DNA from 2 places in the Adlercreutzia sp. CNCM I-6215 genome. Region 1 is predicted to be linked to the other one. Evidence: riboswitches for the same ligand, from Rfam matches in the RefSeq annotation. Region 1 holds a riboswitch; the other holds the start of a gene.
The links. A riboswitch is a leader RNA that binds a small molecule or an ion and turns the genes downstream of it on or off. The one in region 1 is predicted to bind thiamine pyrophosphate.

Region 1 (9,738 bases):
AGATGTACACCGGCATCGCCAGCGTGCCCCTGCAGACCAAGGAACTCATGCGCGTGGGCTACATCGTTCACAACGAGCGGCAGCTCTCCCCCCTTGCCGCCAGCTACATCGAGAAGCTGAGCCTGTTCGTGGAAGGCTACCAAATCGGCCTCGCCGGGCTGTAGGCCGAAGCAGCGCGGGCAGCATCCCCCTGCCTCTGTTCCCTCCCGGGCGGCCTAGAAGGTCCTCGCGATGGTGCCGCCGCCGAGGACGACGTCGCCTTCGTAGAGGACAGCGGCCTGGCCGGGGGCGGCGGCGCGTTGAGGTTCTTCGAAGGTGACCGTCAGCTCGTCGGGGCCGGTCTGCTCGGCTGTTGCCAGCACCGGTCGCTGGCGGTAGTGAGTCTTCACCTGCACCTTGCGCGGGCCTTCCAAAACGCCTCCGCTGATGAGATTCACATCGCAAGCCACCACTCCTGAGCTGAGCAGTTCGTCTTTGAAGCCGACGACGAGCCGGTTGGCGGACGCGTCCTTCCCCAGCACGTACAGCGGCTCGCGAGCCGCCACGCCGATGCCCTTGCGCTGTCCAATGGTGTAGCGGATGAGCCCCGCATGCTCCCCGAGAACGCGTCCTTCCCGGTTCACGATCTCGCCCGGCTCGAAAGCGGTTGCAACCGAAGCAGCAACCGAACCCGACCCCGTAGGGGCGGACCTTGGTCCGCCCTCGGCCGCAACCGCCAAGGGCACGCACGGGGCCTCTCCCTCGCAGCAACGTGTCCGGCACCAGCCTTCGATGAACCCCGCGTAGTCGCCGTCGGGGACGAAGCAGATGTCCTGGCTCTCGGGCTTCTCCGCCGTGACGAAGCCGTGGGCGCGGGCCAGCTCGCGCACCTCGTCTTTGGTCAGCTCGCCTAAGGGGAACAGCATGTGGGCCAGCGTATCCTGGGTAAGATGGTACAGCACGTAGCTCTGGTCCTTGACGGGGTCGCTTGCCCGCAGAAGCTGCCAGCGCCCGGTCGCCTCGTCCCAACGGCGCCGAGCGTAGTGCCCCGTGGCCACGTAATCGAGCCCCATCTCACGACGGCGCTTTTGCAGCGCCTCGAACTTCAGGAACCGGTTGCAGTCGATGCAGGGGTTGGGCGTGCGGCCGGCCAGATAGGCGTCGCAGAACGGACGCACCACCGCCGCATCGAAGCGATCGCGCAGTTCGAAGGCATCGTGGAGAATGCCAAGACGCCGGCACACCGCCCGCGCATCTTCTACATCGCGCGACGATCCGCACGTCGACCCCGCGCAAAGCGCATGCTCGCCCAGGGCGCTTACGGCGGCCGTGCTTTCTCGCCCGGCCCCTCCGTCTCGCAAGACCATCGTCGCGCCACGCACGGCATAGCCCGCTTCCTGCAACAGCAGCGCGCACACGGAGCTATCGACGCCCCCCGACATCGCCGCCATCACGCCGGACGCCCCGGGCACCGCAGCCGCCTCTCTGTCATTTCCGAAAGTCATGGGGCGCATCATAGCACAGCGCGGCCCTCGCCCGCTTTCCCTCTTTTCCCCACCTCTCAAGCGGCGCACGAAACCTCGCCGGCCGAACGCGGCGTCAAAACATGCTACGCTGCGTCCCATGCAGGGGTACCACCCGGCGGCACGTAAAGCCACCCCGTGGTTGAGAGGGCGCAGGCGCCCAACCCTTCGAACCTGTCAGCTAACACTGTCGTAGGGAGCATGCTCACCAAGCACACGGGGCGCTTCCTGCGGGGAGCGCCTTTTTTGGCGCAACTCGCAGCCAGTACTCCGGCTTCCGGAAAGGAATCGTCGTGATCGAACCTTCCACCAATCCCACCGCCCGCACCGAGGCGGAACTGCGAGCGCTCATGGCCCGTGCCGTGCACGAGGTGCGCGAGACGAACCCGCTCGCACCTTCCATCACCAACACCGTGACCCAGAACTTCGTCGCCAACGCCCAGCTCGCCGTCGGCGGCTCGGCGGCCATGGTGTATTTGCCCGACGAGGGCGAATGCGTCGCAGCCCTGGGAGGGGCCATGTACATTAACCTGGGTACCCTGCTGTCCGTCTACGAGCAAACGGTTCCCGCCACGGCGCGGGCCTGCGCGGCGGCGGGCAAGCCCTGGGTGCTCGACCCGGTGGGCATCGGCATCGGCAGCCTGCGCACCCAGCTCATCGAGGCCGCGCGCGAGAATCCCCCCGCTATCCTGCGCGGTAACGCCTCGGAGATCATCGCCGTGGCCGAGCTGTGGGGACTCGGGAACGACGCGGCCGAAGACGCTTCCGGCGACGGTCCCCGCGGAGTGGACAGTACCGACTCTGTGGACGCCGCCGAGCGCGCCGCCGTGGCGTGCGCCCGCTTCACGGGAGGGGCCGTGGCCGTCTCCGGCACTACCGACCTTGTCACCGACGGCGCCCAGGTGGCGCGCCTTTCCGGCGGATCGCCCCTCATGACCTGCATCACCGGCTCCGGCTGCTCGCTGGGGGGCGTGTGCGCGGTCTACGCCTGCGTGGCCGATCCCTTCGTGGCGGCGCTCGCCGCAACGGCCGCCTACAACCTGGCCGGCCTGCACGCTGCCGAAACCTGCAACGGCTCCGGCAGCTTCCAAGTCGCCTTCCTCGACGCCCTCTACAACCTCACCGCCGAGGAAGTGGCCGAAGCGCCCCTGGAACTCACCAGCACATCAGCCGCATAAGCCGAGAAGCAAAAGGAGATTCCTATGAACACGCTTGTTGCCGTTGCCATCGCGCCCTTTGGCGTGGGAGACGAGCTCGCGCCCTATGTGGCCGAGGCCGTCCGCGTCATCCGCGACTCCGGCCTGCCCCACCGCACCACCTCCATGTTCACCGAGATCGAGGGCGACTGGGACGAGGTCATGGCCGTCGTACGCGACGCGACCATGATCCTCGCCGATCAGGGCATCCGCACCGAGGTAATCCTGAAGGCCGACATCCGCCCGGGGCACAGCGACACCCTGCACACCAAGGTCGAGAAGGTGGAGACACTGCTGACCGAGTAGGGGTTCGTCCACAACTTTCCATCATCTCCATGGAGGCCCTTGCGCTTTCGCGTTGGCCCGCTATGATGCTGCCCGAAATACGACACGAAGCGAAAGAGGTTCCATGCTCCGCAAAATTATTCACATCGACGAGGACAAGTGCACCGGCTGCGGCCTGTGCGTCGACGCGTGCCACGAGGGCGCCATCGCCATGGTCGACGGCAAGGCGCGCCTGGTACGCGATGACTATTGCGACGGGCTGGGCGACTGCCTGCCGGCCTGCCCCACCGACGCCATCACGTTTATCGAACGCGAAGCCGCCCCTTACGATGAGGCCGCCGTCGCCGCGCACCTGGCCGCCCGTAACAACAGCGGCATGTCCAGCAGCGCTCCGGCTGCGCCCCATGGCGGCTGCCCCGGCTCGGCCGCCCGCACGCTCATCGATGACGCCCCGAAGCCGGCACCGTCGCCCGCGCACCATGGCGGCTGTCCCGGCTCCCGCAGCCGCTCCCTGGACGGAGCCCCGGCACCAGCCGCTCCTGTACCGGCTGCTCGCACCGCCGCTCCGGCCGCTACCGGCGCCACCGACGCGCTTTCCGCCGTGGCCGCCGCTCTGCCGAACCGCTTGGCTCAGTGGCCGTGCCAGATCAAGCTCGTACCGGTGCAGGCCCCCTACTACCAGGGCCGCGGGCTGCTTATCGCCGCCGACTGCACCGCGTTTGCCTGCGCCAGCTTCCACGAGCGCTTCATGAGCGGCAACGTCACCATCATCGGCTGCCCCAAGCTGGACGAGGGCTCCTACACCGACAAGCTCGCCGCCATCATCGCCGCCAACGACATCACCTCGGTCACCGTCGCCCGCATGGAGGTGCCCTGCTGCGGCGGCCTCGAGCGCGCCGCCGCCGAGGCCTGCGCCCAGTCGGGCAAGGACATCCCCTTCGAAGTGGTCACCTTCGCCGTCAACGGCGACGTCATCGGCTAGAAACAACCGACGCGCACTTGATTGAATGCGCCCCCTAGCTCATCGAGGATGACCAGGTCAGCCCAGCTCGACCATAACCGCCTCCGAGACGATCCCGGCTACCTCCGGGATCGTCTCTTCTTCCAAGGAAGAGAAGCTCATCACGAAGGCGGGACGGCGCCGACCCCTCCCCTCGCTGCACCCAGACCGCACCTCGTCGCATACCCTTCGGGCACCCTCGACTTCGCGAGCCTCGCACCGGCAGCCTACCGTTTCGTTCGAGCTGAGCCCAGGAGCGCCCGCCTCGCAACCCGTGAACCGATAACGGCCCAAAGGCGCCAGGCGCACACCCCGAATCGCAGCGCGCCGGGCCACGCGCTCCTCGAAAGTCGCGCCATCTCTCTTATCTCCTTCGACGCCCCTCACTTCCATGAGAAAGTGCAGCCCGGCGCCCGCATTGGCAAAGTGCAAATGATCGCCGGCCGAAGACGCCGCCAGTGCGTCAATCAGCGCGCTCAGCAACCGCCGGTAACGCGTCCGCTGGCGATTGACATGGCGCTCGTAGTCCCCCGACTCCATGAACCGCGCCAACGTCAGCTGCTCCAATGCACCCACCGTGCAGGCGTAGAAACCGAGCCTGTCGCGGAACCGTTCGGCCAGCGCCTCGGGCAGCACCATGTAGCCAATGCGGAAAGCACCCCCGAGCGTCTTCGAGAACGTGTTCGCGTAAATGACCCGCCCAGCCCCATCGAGGGCCGCGAGTGGAGGTACGGGACGCCCCGCCATGCGGAACTCGCAGTCGAAGTCATCCTCGATGAGGTAGCGCGACCGGGCACTGGAAGCTTTCACGCTCCGACCGCGAATCTCCCTAGCCGCTGCACCGTCCTCGGGCGCGGCAACCCCACTCTGGGCCCATTCCAACAACGAGCGCCGGCGCGACACCGGCACCGTGATACCGGTGGGAAACTGGTGCGACGGCGTGCAGTGCAGCACGTCGATGCGGGCACGCTCGAGCGCCTCCAAGACCGGCCCTTCCCCATCGAGAGCGATCGGCCGCACCGCCACGTCGTTCGACTCGTAGATGCGCGTAAGCCGCGGATAGCCGGGGTCTTCCACGCCGTACACCAGGTCGCGGCCGAGCAGCTGCACGAGCAGACCATAAAGCGACTGGGCACCGGAACCGATCACGATCTGGTCGGGATGCACCTCCATGCCGCGAAAGCCCCGCAGATGCGCCGCGATGGCCGCCCGCAACCGAGACGATCCCTGAGGCCCCGACGCCTCCAGCACCGTGCGCTCGCTCTCGTCGGCCAACACGCGCCGCAGCGTCCGTGCCCACGCCGCGTAGGGAAACACCCCTTCCGGCGCCGTCGCCCCCGTGAAATCGGCGAGCCATTTGCGTCCGGCGCCATTCTGGCCGCACCAAGATGCCCCACATCCGGCATCGTTCTGGCCGTTCCAAGATGCCCCACATTCGGCCCTGTCATCCTCGATGCTCGCGTTGCTCCGGATTTTCGTCGCATTCCCGCAGAGGCTCGCTTCGCCCTGGAACCCCCCACGCGCCCCCGAAACATCCCCTTTGCCACAAGCTATACAAAAGGACTCGTCTTTTGTGGCAAGTTTTTCGAGGGTTTCGACGCCGCCACCTTCCGAAACCCCCATTTTGGCTACGCCGAGCGCGCTTTTGCCCTCGAAACCGGCTTTGGAAGGCGATTTCACGGTTTCACGCGTCGAAACCCTCGAAAAACTTGCCAAATTCGCGCCGATTTCCTGCACATAGAAGCCGCTGCGGGGCACGGCGCGCACATAGCCCTCGGCCACCAGCTGGTCTAAGGCCCCCTCTACGGTGACGACGCTCACTCCCAAATGCTTCGCGAACGCCCGCTTGGAAGGGAGACGCGCGCCGGCCGCAAGAGCACCCGACTCGATGTCGGCTCGAAGCGCCCGGTAAAGCTGCTCGTACAGGCTCGTCTCCCCTCCGCGATTTAGCACATACGTGAGCATCGCTTTCCCTTCCTCCTCCTGCAGCACGCTTTGAACGAGCTGCTCCTTTACGACCACCTGGTCTTCCGCCAGATCGTCAGCTCGTCGGCTCTTTGCGAAACCGAGGCCACTTCCAACTGACCTTATTAAAACTTCCCAAATTGAATATAACACTAAGTTCAGTTATCCCTTACCCTTCCGCTCATATCTTTTGCAAAAGGAAGGAGTCCTCGTGACCGAAACCGCCCCCGCCGCTAACCAGGCCGGCAACCCCGCTACTCCCATCACCTCTGCTGAGCGCGTAGCCCTCAACCGCCAGCTCGCCCAAATGCTGAAAGGCGGCGTCATCATGGACGTCACCACCCCCGAGCAGGCCCGCATCGCCGAGGCCGCCGGAGCCGCGGCCGTTATGGCGCTCGAGCGCATCCCCGCCGACATCCGCGCGGCCGGCGGCGTGTCCCGCATGAGCGACCCGGCCATGATCAAGGGCATCCAGGCGGCCGTTTCCGTCCCCGTCATGGCGAAATGCCGCATCGGGCACTTCGCCGAGGCACAGATCCTCCAGGCCATCGACATCGACTACATCGACGAATCCGAAGTGCTCTCGCCGGCTGACGACACCTACCACATCGACAAGACCGTCTTCGCCGTCCCCTTCGTCTGCGGCGCCCGCGACCTCGGCGAGGCCCTGCGCCGCATTGCCGAGGGCGCCACGATGATCCGCACCAAGGGCGAGCCGGGCACCGGCGACGTCGTGCAGGCCGTGCGCCACATGCGCCGGATGAACGCTGAAATCCGCCGCATCCAGAACCTGCGCGACGATGAGCTGTTCGAAGCGGCGAAGGAGCTGCAAGTGCCGGTGGAGCTGCTGCGCGAGGTGCACGAGGCCGGCAAGCTGCCCGTCGTGAACTTTGCCGCCGGCGGCATCGCCACCCCGGCCGACGCGGCCCTTATGATGCAGCTGGGCGCCGAGGGCGTCTTCGTGGGCAGCGGTATCTTCAAGTCGGGCGACCCGGCCCGACGCGCCGAGGCCATCGTAAAGGCCACCACGAACTTCAACGATCCTGAGATGCTCGCCGCCTTGTCCGAAGACCTCGGCGAAGCCATGGTGGGCATTAACGAGCAGGAGATCCAGATCATCATGGAAGAGCGGGGGCAGTAGAACCCATGTCCCCAACCATCGCCGTCCTCGCCCTGCAAGGGGCCTTCATCGAGCACGAGCAACGCCTGCAATCCCTCGGCTGCACCACCATCGAGCTGCGCCAGGCCGCCGACCTCGCCCGTCCCTTCGACGGCCTGGTGCTCCCCGGCGGCGAATCCACCGTGCAGGCGAAGCTGCTGCACGACCTGGGAATGTTCGAACCGCTACGCGAGCGCATCACCGAGGGCTTGCCCACCCTCGGCACTTGCGCCGGCCTCATCCTGCTCGCCGACCATTTCCGCACCCTGCCCGTCACCGTGCGCCGCAACGCCTACGGCCGCCAACTCGGCAGCTTCCACGCCGAGGGTCGCTGGGAAGATGAAGCTGTTCCTCTCACCTTCATTCGCGCCCCGCGCATCGAAGCTACCGGCCCCGGCGTCGAGCCCCTCGTCACCCTGAACGACGCACCGGTGGCCGTGCGCCACCACAACCAGATCGCCGCCGCCTTCCACCCCGAACTCGACGACGACAGCCGCCTCTACGAAGCGCTCCTCGCACCTTTGAAGCGCGCCTACTGAACCAACCGATAGACGGCGCCCGGGCCGCGCGACGGCCCCAGCCGTTCCACAAGAGACTTGTCCATCAGCCGATTGAGCGCGCGGCTGATCGTTGCCTTCGACTTGCCCAACGCGTCCATAAGAATCCGCGAGCTCACCGGTGTGGGCGCCTCTTCCAAGAAGTCGACGATGTCGCACTCCACCGTACCCGGCGCCAGCACATGAATGGTATGGAAGCGACCGGTTTCGTCTGACCACTCCGTGACGGATCGCACGATCTTCCCGCCCGCAGCGCCCTCAGGCAGCCAAACACCACCGCGCCCGCCACCCCCCGCGCGCTCTCCGAGCCCGAACCCGAACCGCCCTGCCTCCGCGCCAGCGCCGGCCTTGTACAGCGCCACCTCGAAAGCGGTGATGTGGTCAATGGCTACCGGTTCCGGCATATTCGCCTCGCGCAAGCTGGCCCGAATCTGGAAGTAACCCGTGCCCTTGTTCTCCACCACACTGCCCACCTCGGCAAACCCCTCGGCATAGGGGGTGGCGCGCAGGATGTTGGCCAGTGCCTGGTTGCGCGGGAAGGAAACGCCAAGCTCGCCCAAACGGTCGACCGTCATAGCCCGGCACAAACCGCCTGGACTCAATATCTCAATGCGGTCGTCGTACATGGTCACCTGAACCTGGGAGGCGCACCCGTCCGGCGAGTAATCGCGGTGCATAAGCGCGTTGGCCACCGCCTCGCGCACGGCCGTCTCGGGATACTCGGGTCTATCGATGCGAAACGCGCCTTCCACTTTCGACGAGACGCGCACGTTGCGACGCAGCGCCACCATCAGCTCCGATATCATCACAGGGATGGGCCCGACGATCTCACGAGAATCGAGAAAGCGCAGCCCTTCGACGCTCACATCGGCCTTCGACGTCCCCGGGATCACCGTAAACGAAAGGCAGGCCCGCGGGAAATAACGCTGTGGAAAGCGCCCGAGCGCCATAAGTCCCGCCAATGTGGGTCGCACGATCCCCTCCCCGTCACGAGCCGTCACGCAGAGCGCCTCAAGCAGCTCCTCGTCGCTCATGCCCTTGAACGCTCGCGGCGAATCGGCACGCTGCCGGCGAATAAACCCCTCCAGAAGTTCGTCGTCAAAATCTCCCGCTGAAGCCCCTTCGACCACTTCGCGATCGTAGTGCGGCGGCCGACGCCCCTCCAGCAGGCGGTCCACCTCGTAGGGGCTCAGCCTCCGATCACCATCCCCCACACGCGCATAGGAGCCGTCATGCATTGCGCGCGACTTGACGAAGCAGGGCTTAAGCTCGGGCGGCAGTTCGGGCACCGTGGCCACCACCACAGGCGATCCTTCGAACTCGACAATCTCGACTGACGCCCGCACGGGCGGCTCCATCTTCTCGCCGCACATCTGGGCAAGCGCGTCGGCCACAGCACGCGCCTTGAAGCCCGGAACACCTTGGAACCCCGCTCGCTCCGCGAGCCCCAGAATCACCACGCCACCCGACGTGTTCGAAAACGCGCTCAGCGTCTCCGCCATGCTTTTCGGAAGCCCCTGAGAAGCCGCTTTCACCTCTACCCGCTCGGTGTCGGTGCCAAGACGTCGGGCGAGACCAATATAGCTCTCCAGATCGAAATCGTACACGCCCATAGCCCACCCCCGCAAATAGTTTCAAGAAGTCTCATCAGTATGCAACAACTTGAGACTATTTGCAACAACGCTTGTATTTGTTGGTGCGCGCAAACCCAACATTGTGCAAGACCCCTGCTCAGAGAATTCAAATCATGATTTGACTGTAACATCTGCGGGACCGACATCACCGGCAACACCTCCGCCCATGCGAAAGAACACATGAAGGCCGGTGAAGGATCTGGGCATCATAGTGAAATCCGTCAGATAGTCACCGGCTACAACACGGTTAGCCATAAGAAAGAGGGACATTGGGAAACGAGGGTTGTCGGCGGTCGTTGGGAATAGACGTTAGGCAGGGGTCATTAAGGATGCGCTTGATATTGCTGTCAAGCCCTGATAGACGATTTGTCCGTTTATCAGCCACAGTTGCTTAGATGCCGGCAGAGCATGAAACAATTTCTGCCAGTAGGCGTCATTTC
Region 2 (9,738 bases), on a different contig from region 1:
CTCGCCACCGGCGGCTTCTCCGGCAACCCCGACATGCTGCGCGAGTACAACACCATGTGGCCGTGGGATGAGAATACGCCCCTCCCCACCACCAACGTCTACGGCCACCACGGCGACGGCATCAAGCTGGCTCTGGAAGAGGGCGCCGAGGTGGCGCTCATGGACTCCCTCATGATGTTCCCCTTCGCCGACGTGAAGAACGGCTGCGACGAGACCACCGTCGGGGCCGACACCGACTGCCTGCTCGTGAACGCGAACGGCGAGCGGTTCATCGACGAGACCCTTGACCGCTACACCATGACCGAGGCCCTCATGCAGCAGCCCGACGAGGTGCTGTTCCTCATCAGCGACCGCGACACGAGCCGCGTCGAGGGCGACTACAGCTACTACGGCCGCTCCATCCAGCGCCTGATCGACCAGGGACAGCTCTTCCGCGCCGACACCCTCGAGGAGCTCGCCGACCAGATGGGCTGTGACAAAAACACGTTCGCGGCCACCGTCGAGCGCTACAACGAGATCGCCCGCAACGGCGAGGATCCCGACTTCGGCCGCATGATCTTCACCCCCGACAGCCCCATCGAGAACCCGCCCTTCTACGCCTCGCCGCGCACCTGGGCCGCCCATATCACCGAGGGCGGCGTGGTCACCGACGAGACCTCCCAGGTGCTGCGCGAGGACGGGACGCCCATCGAGGGCCTCTACGCCGCCGGCGAGGTTACCGTGGGCATGTCGGGCGTCAGCTCCATGGCCCTCGGCTACGCATGCGGCTCGGGCGTGTTCTCCGCCTAGCCCTCGACGAGCTCGGCCGCAGCGACACCGACGATCCTGGCCGCACGGCAGGCCCTCCCGCACTCCAGGCCGCCCTCCCGATCACCTACCGGGAAGGCGGCCTCGGCATTTTCCACCGCGGTGATGCCGGATGGGCTGCGGGAGGCGCCGGCCGGGATTCGCCGCATGCGGCAAGGCCCCTAGCAAGGAGGCTGGCCGTAGCGCCACATGTGGTTCAAAGGCCCGCTCCCCCGGCCGAGGTCCAGCCCTGCGCCCAGGGCGCCGGCCACATAGGCCTTGGCCTCGCGCACGGCCACGTCCACCGAGAAGCCCTGGGCGAGACCGCAGGCGACAGCCGACGACAGCGAGCAGCCCGTGCCGTGGGTGTTCGCCGTTTCCACACGCCGACCGCGCAGCCACACATGCTCGCCGCCGGCCATGCGCAGGTAGTCGTCGGCCGCATCGGGCGCACCCACCCCGTGGCCGCCCTTCACCATGATGGCAGGCACGCGGGGGGTCGCGTCCATATCGGGCGACGTCTCAGCCGCCGCGATGCAGCGCTCGGCGATAAGCTCGGCGGCGCGCTCCACGTCATCGGCGCTCGCGATCTTCATGCCCGCGAGCGCCTCGGCCTCGGGGATGTTCGGCGTGACGACGTCGGCGAGGGGGAACAGCTCGGCCACCAGCGCGTCCACCGCCGCATCGGCGATGAGCGCCGAGCCGGAGGTAGCCACCATCATCGGATCCACCACGATATTGCAGGCGTGATGGCGACGCAGCCCGTCGGCAATGGCCCGCACGATGTCCGGCGAGGACACCATGCCGATCTTCACCGCATCGGGGCGGATGTCGTCGAACACGGCGTCCATCTGGGCGCCCACGAAGGCGGGATCCACGTCCATCACCCCGAACACGCCCGTGGTGTTCTGGGCCGTGAGCGCCGTGATGACGCTCTCGCCGAACAGCCGGTGGGCGATGATGGTCTTCAAGTCGGCCTGGATGCCCGCCCCGCCGCTGGAGTCGGACCCGGCAATGGTGAGAACCGCTTTCATGGCGTTCCTTTCTCGGAAATATCGAATGCGCCTATCATAGGCCATAAAAGAAGGCGGGCACGAGCGCCCGCCTTTCTCTGGCAATCAACCGTCAAGCGGAGGCGCTTAACCCTCGATGAGGCGCACGGCCTCATCGGTATCGATGATCTTGGCCGCGTAGCAGGTCTTCATGTAATCGAGGCCGCTTTCCTGATCGCCCACCAGGAAGGTGGCCGTGGCGTCTTCCACCACGATGATGTTGAAGTTGTTGAAGTAGGCGTCGGCCACGGTGTGCTTCACGCAGATGTTGGTGTCCATGCCGCAGCAGATGAGCGTGTCCACACCCAGCTCGTTCAGCAGCAAGAGCAGCCCTGTCTGAAAGAAGCCGCTGTAGCGGCGCTTCTCCACCACGTAATCGGTCGGCTGCGGATCCAGAAGCGGCGAGGTCTGCGCCTCGGGCGTGCCGGCGATGCCGTGGGTGCCCCACAGCACCAGCTCGCGATCGAGACCGGGAATGTGGGCGTCGTTGGTGAAGATGACAGGCATACCCGCCGCGCGCGCCGCGGTCGTGAGCTTCGCCGTCTGTAGAATGGAGGGCAGAAGCACGGCCTCCAGAGGGCCGCCCGTGGGGTCCCCCAGCTCGTCGATGACGAGCAGCGCGCACTTCGCGCGGTCGATAGCGGTGAGGTCGATGAGGTCGTTGTTGTTCTCGTCGCCGAGCATGGAAGTTCCTTTCTCGCTAACGGGTCTTCCGATTCCCGTCCCGTTTCTCCCTGCGCGTTGCCCGAAGCCAGGAGCGCCGCCCCTTTCGCGGCTGCGGCAAGCAGGCGACCATGACTTAAATACTCAGGGTTTCTTCGATGATACGGGAAAGCTCGCGTGTTGCGGCCTCAATATCGTCAGCGGCGAAGATAGCGCTCACCACGGCGGCGCCGTCAACGTCCAGCTCGGACAGGCACGGCACCGTGGCGGCATTCACGCCGCCGATGGCGACGACGGGGATATCCACGGCTGCGACGATAGCGCGGAACTCCTCGGGTGCGAGCACCCCGGCCTCGGGCTTGGTGGCCGTGCCAGTCACGCCGCCGACGCCCAGGTAGTCGGCACCCGCCGCCTCGGCTGCCCGCGCCTGCTCCACCGTCTGGGTAGAGACGCCCACGATGGCGTCGGGGCCGAGCAGCGCCCGCGCTCGCTCGCAGGCCATGTCGTCCTGGCCTACGTGCACCCCATCGGCGCCCACGGCAAGCGCGCATTCCACGTCGTCGTTCACCACGAAGGGCACCCCGGCATCGCGGCAGAGCGCCAGCAGCTCGGCGGCCTCGGCCCGCAGCGCATCGCCGGTCGCCTGCTTGTCGCGCAGCTGCACGAAGGTCGCACCCCCGGCAAGCGCCGCTTCCACGCATTCCGCCAGCGTCCGCTCTCCGAGCCACGCGTTGTCCGTCACCGCGTACAGCTTCAAGGCACAGCGAATGGCCTCCGCCGACCACTTTCCACGTTCCCGTACAGGCATGTTCACTCCTTGTTCCAAACTGGGTGCTCGTTCTGGTCACTTTTTTCGAGTTGTTAGACATTGCGCAAGCGCGATGCCGAGCAAACAGGAGGAAACACTACGAAAATGCCTGGTCAGACCTTTTTAGTTCATTGTTTCCGCAAAATGCCCTGCTGAAAAAGTCTAACAACTCGATTTTTCTGCCTCGATAGGGGGCGAAGATCGACCCGACTCTGCGCCTCGCGCCCCATTCTCTTCCAGCGCCTCCTTGGCGCCCCTACTCCGCATCCAGGTCGACCACGAGACCGTCCATGATGTCGTTCACGGTCTTCATGGCGCACATCTTGCCGCACATGGTGCAGGTGCCCTCGGTGGAAGGCGGGGCGCTCTCGAAGACGGCGCGGGCGCGGGCCGGATCCAGCGACAGCTCGAACATCTCGTCCCAGGCCACGCGGCGCCGCGCATCACTCATGCGATTGTCGCGATCGCGCGCGCCGGGCACGCCTTTGGCGATGTCGGCGGCGTGGGCGGCGATCTTCGTAGCCACCAGCCCCTCGCGCACGTCGTTCGCGTCCGGCAGGCGCAGATGCTCGGCCGGCGTCACGTAGCAGAGGAAGTCGGCGCCGGCAGAAGCCGCGATGGCGCCCCCGATGGCCGCCGTGATGTGGTCGTAGCCCGGGGCGATGTCAGTCACAAGCGGCCCCAGCACGTAGAAGGGCGCCTCGTGGCACAGCCGCTTCTCCAGCTTCATGTTGGCGGCGATCTCATCGAGCGCCATATGCCCGGGGCCTTCCACCATCACCTGCACTCCGGCGTCCCAGGCGCGGCGCGTCAGCTTGCCAATTTCGATGAGCTCGGCGATCTGCCCGGCGTCCGTGGCATCGTAGCCGCTGCCGGGACGCATGGCGTCCCCAATGGAGATGCACACATCGTGCTCGTGCAAGATGGCGAGCACCTCGTCGTAGTACTCGTAGAAGGGGTTCTCGCGACCGGTGGCCTCCATCCAGGCGAAGATGAGGGAGCCGCCGCGGGACACAATGTTGGTAAGCCGCCCCGTCTCCTTGAACGACTCGATGACCCGGCGGTTCATGCCGGCGTGGATGGTGACGAAATCGACCCCGTCCTCGGCATGGGCGCGCACCACCTCCAGGAAGTCCTCGGGCGTGATGGCGATCAGCGCTTTTTCCAGGTAACCGATGGCGTCGTACATGGGCACGGTGCCGATCATAGCCGGCGACTTCTCAACGAGCGCGCGGCGGAAGGCGCGGGTCTTGCCGGAGTTGGAAAGATCCATGATGGCGTCAGCGCCCAGTTCCAGGGCCACGTCCACCTTCTCCCATTCCAGAGCCTCATCGGCCAGATCGCCCGAGATGCCGAGGTTCACGTTCACCTTCGTGGAGAGAGGGACGCCCTCCAGGGTGGAACCGACGCCGGCGGGCGCGAGGCTTGCGTGGTGGATGTTGGCCGGAATGGCGATGCGGCCGGTAGCCACGGCGGCGCGGATGTCCTCCGGCTCGCGACCCTCGGCGGCGGCAACGGCGGCCATTTGAGGCGTGACGACGCCGGCGCGGGCGAAGTCGATCTGCGTGATCGGCTGTGCTGCGTCGGCAGACTGGCTGTCAGTCATGAAAACTCCCTTCGTTGGCATTACCCATATCAAGTTTTGCGGGTCGGGGCGAATTCGGCGCCCCCTCTCAGCCTGCCCGGCCGCCACGCGGCTGCAAGCTCCCCAAGTCTATGGTTGTAGTGCCAGTATAGGGAACGGCACAGCGCTAGAGCGGCAAAAACACTGCCAGCGTGCCGCTTTCCAGGGCAATGCGGGCCGGCGTGCCGACAAGCTCGTTGGAAAGGCCCCAGCTCGTGCGGTTCGTGAGGGCCACGCCATCGAGGCCGTACTTCAAGCCTTCTTCCACGACCCCTGCAGAAACATCGGTCAGCGAGAACACCGACACGATACCGCTCGGCAACGCGGGAAGGCGCAGCTCGCCGGGGCCGACGAGAAACGCGATACGCTCGCGCTCCCCCACTGCGGCCACAGCGAGCCCCCGCTCGGCAAAGGAGGCCAAGAGCTGCAAGTTCGCCACCGTGTGGTCGAGCCGCCCCCCGAGCGCGCCGTACACCTCCACGGCATCGGCGCCGCGCGCGAGGGCCTCCTCCAAAGCCAATTCCATATCCGACGCGTCCTTCTCCGGCGAAAACGCCTTCACGGACATGCCCTCGGGCACGTATCCCAGCGAGTCGAAGTCGCCCATGGCCAGATCAGGCGCGCAGTCCACAGCTGCCAGGGAGGCAAACCCCCCGTCCACGGCGATGACCGCATCGAAGGCGCCCTCTTTCCAATGGGCGGCAAAGTGAGCGGCATTGAAATCCGATGCGCCAACTAATGCGACCGTGCTCAAAACATATCCTCCATTCACATTCACCATGTCATCCTTAAGCGAGCGCAAGTCGAAGGATCTCATTGCGGGGAGCCGCTAGATCCTTCGACCTCGTGCTGCGCGCTCCGCTCAGGATGACACGGTGTGTCACTCGTGTGGTTCGACCAGGGTGAAGCAAGTTCTGCTACAATACCACAGGCGAGCGAGCCAGACGGCCGCGTACCCTTTCAGGGTGCGAGGAAAGTCCGGGCTCCGCAGGGCAAGATGCCAGCTAACGGCTGGGCGGGGCGACCCGACGGATCAGTGCCACAGAAAAGAAGACTCCCCTGCTCGGAACATGCTGCGATGCGCAGCATGCGCGACACAGGAGAAAAGCTGAAACGGTGCGGTAAGAGCGCACCAGCGCGGCGGCAACGTCGCGGCTTGGTAAACCCCATCTGGAGCAAGCGCAAATAGGAGCGCCATACGGTGGCCCGCCGTGCGCTCGGGTTGCGTGCTAGAGGCGCGGGGCGACTCGCGTTCGAGATAAATGGCCGTCCCAAGACAGAACCCGGCTTACAGGCCCGCTCGCCTTTCTGTTTGCACTGCCTCTCCATGAATCAAAACGGTCCACTGCGACTACGCAGCGGACCGTTTTTAAGGAAGGGGATCACCCAAAGGGGTCGAGGGGGCTATCCGAGTAACTGCGACACCGCATCAATTACCGGGTCGGCATGAAGGCCGGCCATAACGATGATGAAGCGCAGAGCGCAGCCGCCGATCATGGCGCCCAAAGCACCCCAGAGCGTGGCGCCCTGGGCCTTGTCGGACTTGCCCACCAGGGCGACAAGCGCCGCCGCAAGGGGGCAGACCAGTCCAACCAGGACGACCAGCGCCCAGAACGGCAGAGCCAGATCGCCTCCGATGATGAGTGCGGCCGATTGGGCGGCAACGGCGGCCTCGTGGGACTCCTGAACCGGCGAGCCCGCCATGGAGACCAAAAGGAGGGCCAACACTGCCAGCTCCAACACCACCAGCGCCACGACCGCGTACTCCAAAATGCGGTTCGTCTCCTTGGAAAGCGCGGCCTTCTTACGGTTGGCCAGCGCGATAACCTCCACCAGAGCCACGCCGGTATCCAGCGCCGACACCGTGAACAAGCACGGCAGGAGCAATGTGTTCCAGAGCGGAACACCCGGAGCGCTCATGAGCAGAATGCCCGTGTACACCGCCACGCAGAAGCCCAGCACGCAGCTGACGACGCCTAACGCGCGCGCCAGCTTCGGCGCATACCCGTCGAAGCCCTTGATGCGCTTCGCCAAAGCCCCGGCCGTCTTCTCCCAGACGACGATGGCCTCAAGAGCGAATACCACGAGAGCCGCGAACACGATCCAGGCGCCGAAGGTCATCCACGAGCCGAAGTTCGAGAAGCTCTGCCACATCATCATACCGCGCAAGGGCGTGATGAGCTCGCTCAAAAGCAGCAGCAGGCCCACGGCGAGGCAGACAACAGCGGCCACAAGCGACGCGAACACCGTGGAGCGCGCCTTGTCGCCCTCCCTGAAGTACACCACCATGGCAGCGATGAACGCGCCGGCGCCCATGCCGCCCAAAAACAGGTACAGGGCGGGCTGCCAGCCCCAAATATCTTGCAATCCTTCCATTCTCTCTCCTTAGCACGAAATGGTTTTCACGGTGGGGCGCGGCACTCAGGCGCGCCCCGGTCATCTATCGGCTAGGCCAAATAGAAGGACGGTTTCGTGGACGCCTCCACCACCTTGGCGTCGGGACACTGGGCCAGAAGCTCGTCTACCGTGCCGAAGTGAAGCGCCCCGAACTTGCAGGCCTCGGCGCAACGCGGGGCGTTGCCCGGGCGCGTGCCGCCCAGGGTGCAGCAGTCACACTTGTCCATAGCGGCCGAGCTGTAGGTGGGCACGCCGAAGGGGCAGGCCTGGTAGCAGTACTTGCAGCCGATGCAGCGATCCTTATCGACGTAGACCACCCCGTCCTCCGCCTTCTTGATGGCTCCGGCAGGGCACACCGACGCGCAGGCCGGCTCCTCGCAGTGCATGCAGGACGTCGACACAAACAGCGCCTCGCCGTCTTTCTCGTACTTGGTAATGTGGCGGCGAGCCGGGCGCGATTCGGGGGTCTTGTTGAACTTGCGACAAGCCTCAACGCAAGCTTGGCAGTTGAGACAATTGTGCGGCTTCACGAGAAAGCCCACGCGGCCAGCGTAGGGACCCGTTTCCCTGCCGCCCTCGGCCCGACCCTCGTCTTCGGCGTGTGCCGCGTCCACCATGAAGATGCACGCTCCACCGGCGGCAAGAAGGGAAGCGGCCGCCGCGATCTTCACAGCGCTGCGTCTATCGAGAGCAGTCGTCGAGATACTCATCTTACGCACTCCTTTTCAATGATTCGCGGAGCCGCCTAGTGGCAGGTACCGCACTCGTAAACGTTCTCGTGGTGGCAGCTGAGGCACTTGTCGGTGGCTGTTTGATAGGCCTCCCCCTCCTTGTGCGTCAGATGGCAGTCGGAGCACTTGATGTCCCCGTGGGAAGTGCCCACATTGTGAATCTCATGAGGGTTCACCGTCGTGCCGTTGGCATCCACCAAAAGCTTGTCGTCGGGAATGTTCGCGATCATCTCGTCATAGTTGTGGCAGTCTTCGTTCAAGCAGGTCTGATCGGTCACCTCTGTGCGCTTCAGACTGTCGGCCTCCTTGCTGTCAGCCGAAAGCTTGCGGTGGGCCCCCTCCAGAGCCTTATCCTTCGTATGGCAATCGAGGCAGCCAATGTCCTGGTGGTCCTCGATGCCGGCAAGGCAGAGCTCGTTTTGAGCGGAGGCCACTTCCGAGTCATGGCAGGCATCGCATTCCGACTCCTCGGTCAGCTTGAACTTCACCTTGTCCTTAGGTGTGGCTTGAACAGACGTTATGCCGTTCCAGTCAATCGCGCTTCCTGTGGAAGAGAGTGCCTGCTGCGCACAGCCGGCCAGCGCCGCCACGAGCGCCACGCCCAAAAGCATGCTGCCCAGAAATAGTTTCTTGTTCATGATGGTACCGTCCTTGTTCTCGCTATTGAGCCGAAATTACTCGAGATCAAAGTCCCACGGCTCCAGCTCGGCGATGCTGCTGATCGCCACGCCGGCCTGGCCCCAGCAGCCGTTGACGGCGATAGGCTGCATATAGGTGACCACGTTGCCGATGTTGCCCGCGCTGTACAAACGGGGAATGGGCTCGTTGCGCCATGTGAGCGTGCGACCGTACTCGTCGGTGGTCAGACCGCCGATGGTGTAGATAATGGAAGGCGCAAGCTCGATGGCGTAGTAAGGGCCATCGCCCAAAGGAGCCATCTTCTCGGGGTTGCGGCCAAAGGCATCGACTCCGGCAGCGCAATCGGCATTGTACTTGTCGATGGAGGCCTGCAGCTTCTCAGCGCTGATGCCGATGGCCTCGGCGATGTCCGCCACCGTCTCGCCGCGCATGATCCAGCCCTTCTCGAGCTCGGCCTGGTTGTCCGCGCTCCAGATGTAGCCGCCCACCTCCTCGGGCATGCAGTTGGCCCAGCTGCAACCAGCGTTGGCGTTACCCAAGGTGAAGGCATCAAAAGTCGCCTGATCCACGATCTCGAACATCGAGGAGTTCACATAATGGGCACCGTCGGCGCGGCACTGCATCATGTCGCCTTCGAAGTCGAACAGCGGCAAAGTGGATTTATTGTGGGTGAACGAGCAGAACTCGTCGATGAACCGGTCGCCGTTCTGGTTGACGATCATGACGCTGCCGTTGTCGGGGGGCAAACAGAACATGCCCGTACCGATCTCCTTGCTAGCCGCTTTGGAAGTAAGGTACATGATCTCGTAGCCCTTGGCCAACTTGGAGAGCTTCGCCCCCAGCTCGCCAGCCATAATGAGGCCGTCGCCCGTCAGATGGGGCGAGCCGACCGAGAAGTAATCCATGCCCATGAGGTGAAAGTTCGCCATGAGCTCCTTATTCATGGTATAGGCGCCTGTGGCCAGAAGCACGCCGTAATGCGCCTTCACATTGAGGGGCTCGTCCTTGGTGCCGGCCACCACGCCAACCACCTCCCCC

Region 2: another riboswitch for thiamine pyrophosphate. It lies ahead of thiC (phosphomethylpyrimidine synthase ThiC); the one in region 1 lies ahead of ACW4LP_RS00440 (hydroxyethylthiazole kinase).

The regions. Positions count from the first base shown of each region.
Region 1 is NZ_CDRVMA010000001.1:104,876-114,613, reverse strand. It holds gene ACW4LP_RS00450 (LysR family transcriptional regulator) at 1-164, shown strand, start outside; gene ACW4LP_RS00445 (MnmA/TRMU family protein) at 216-1,484, opposite strand; TPP riboswitch at 1,597-1,718, shown strand; gene ACW4LP_RS00440 (hydroxyethylthiazole kinase) at 1,796-2,680, shown strand; gene ACW4LP_RS00435 (MTH1187 family thiamine-binding protein) at 2,705-3,004, shown strand; gene ACW4LP_RS00430 (ATP-binding protein) at 3,108-3,965, shown strand; gene ACW4LP_RS00425 (aminotransferase-like domain-containing protein) at 4,023-6,005, opposite strand; gene pdxS (pyridoxal 5'-phosphate synthase lyase subunit PdxS) at 6,211-7,089, shown strand; gene pdxT (pyridoxal 5'-phosphate synthase glutaminase subunit PdxT) at 7,095-7,646, shown strand; gene ACW4LP_RS00410 (ATP-binding protein) at 7,640-9,277, opposite strand.
Region 2 is NZ_CDRVMA010000019.1:7,109-16,846, reverse strand. It holds gene ACW4LP_RS11720 (FAD-dependent oxidoreductase) at 1-789, shown strand, start outside; gene thiD (bifunctional hydroxymethylpyrimidine kinase/phosphomethylpyrimidine kinase) at 969-1,820, opposite strand; gene ACW4LP_RS11710 (cysteine hydrolase family protein) at 1,926-2,522, opposite strand; gene thiE (thiamine phosphate synthase) at 2,638-3,309, opposite strand; gene thiC (phosphomethylpyrimidine synthase ThiC) at 3,566-4,915, opposite strand; TPP riboswitch at 4,905-5,030, opposite strand; gene ACW4LP_RS11695 (thiamine diphosphokinase) at 5,061-5,687, opposite strand; RNA gene rnpB (RNase P RNA component class A) at 5,866-6,240, shown strand; gene nrfD (NrfD/PsrC family molybdoenzyme membrane anchor subunit) at 6,338-7,309, opposite strand; gene ACW4LP_RS11680 (4Fe-4S dicluster domain-containing protein) at 7,381-8,040, opposite strand; gene ACW4LP_RS11675 (cytochrome c3 family protein) at 8,076-8,699, opposite strand; gene ACW4LP_RS11670 (FAD-dependent oxidoreductase) at 8,736-9,738, opposite strand, start outside.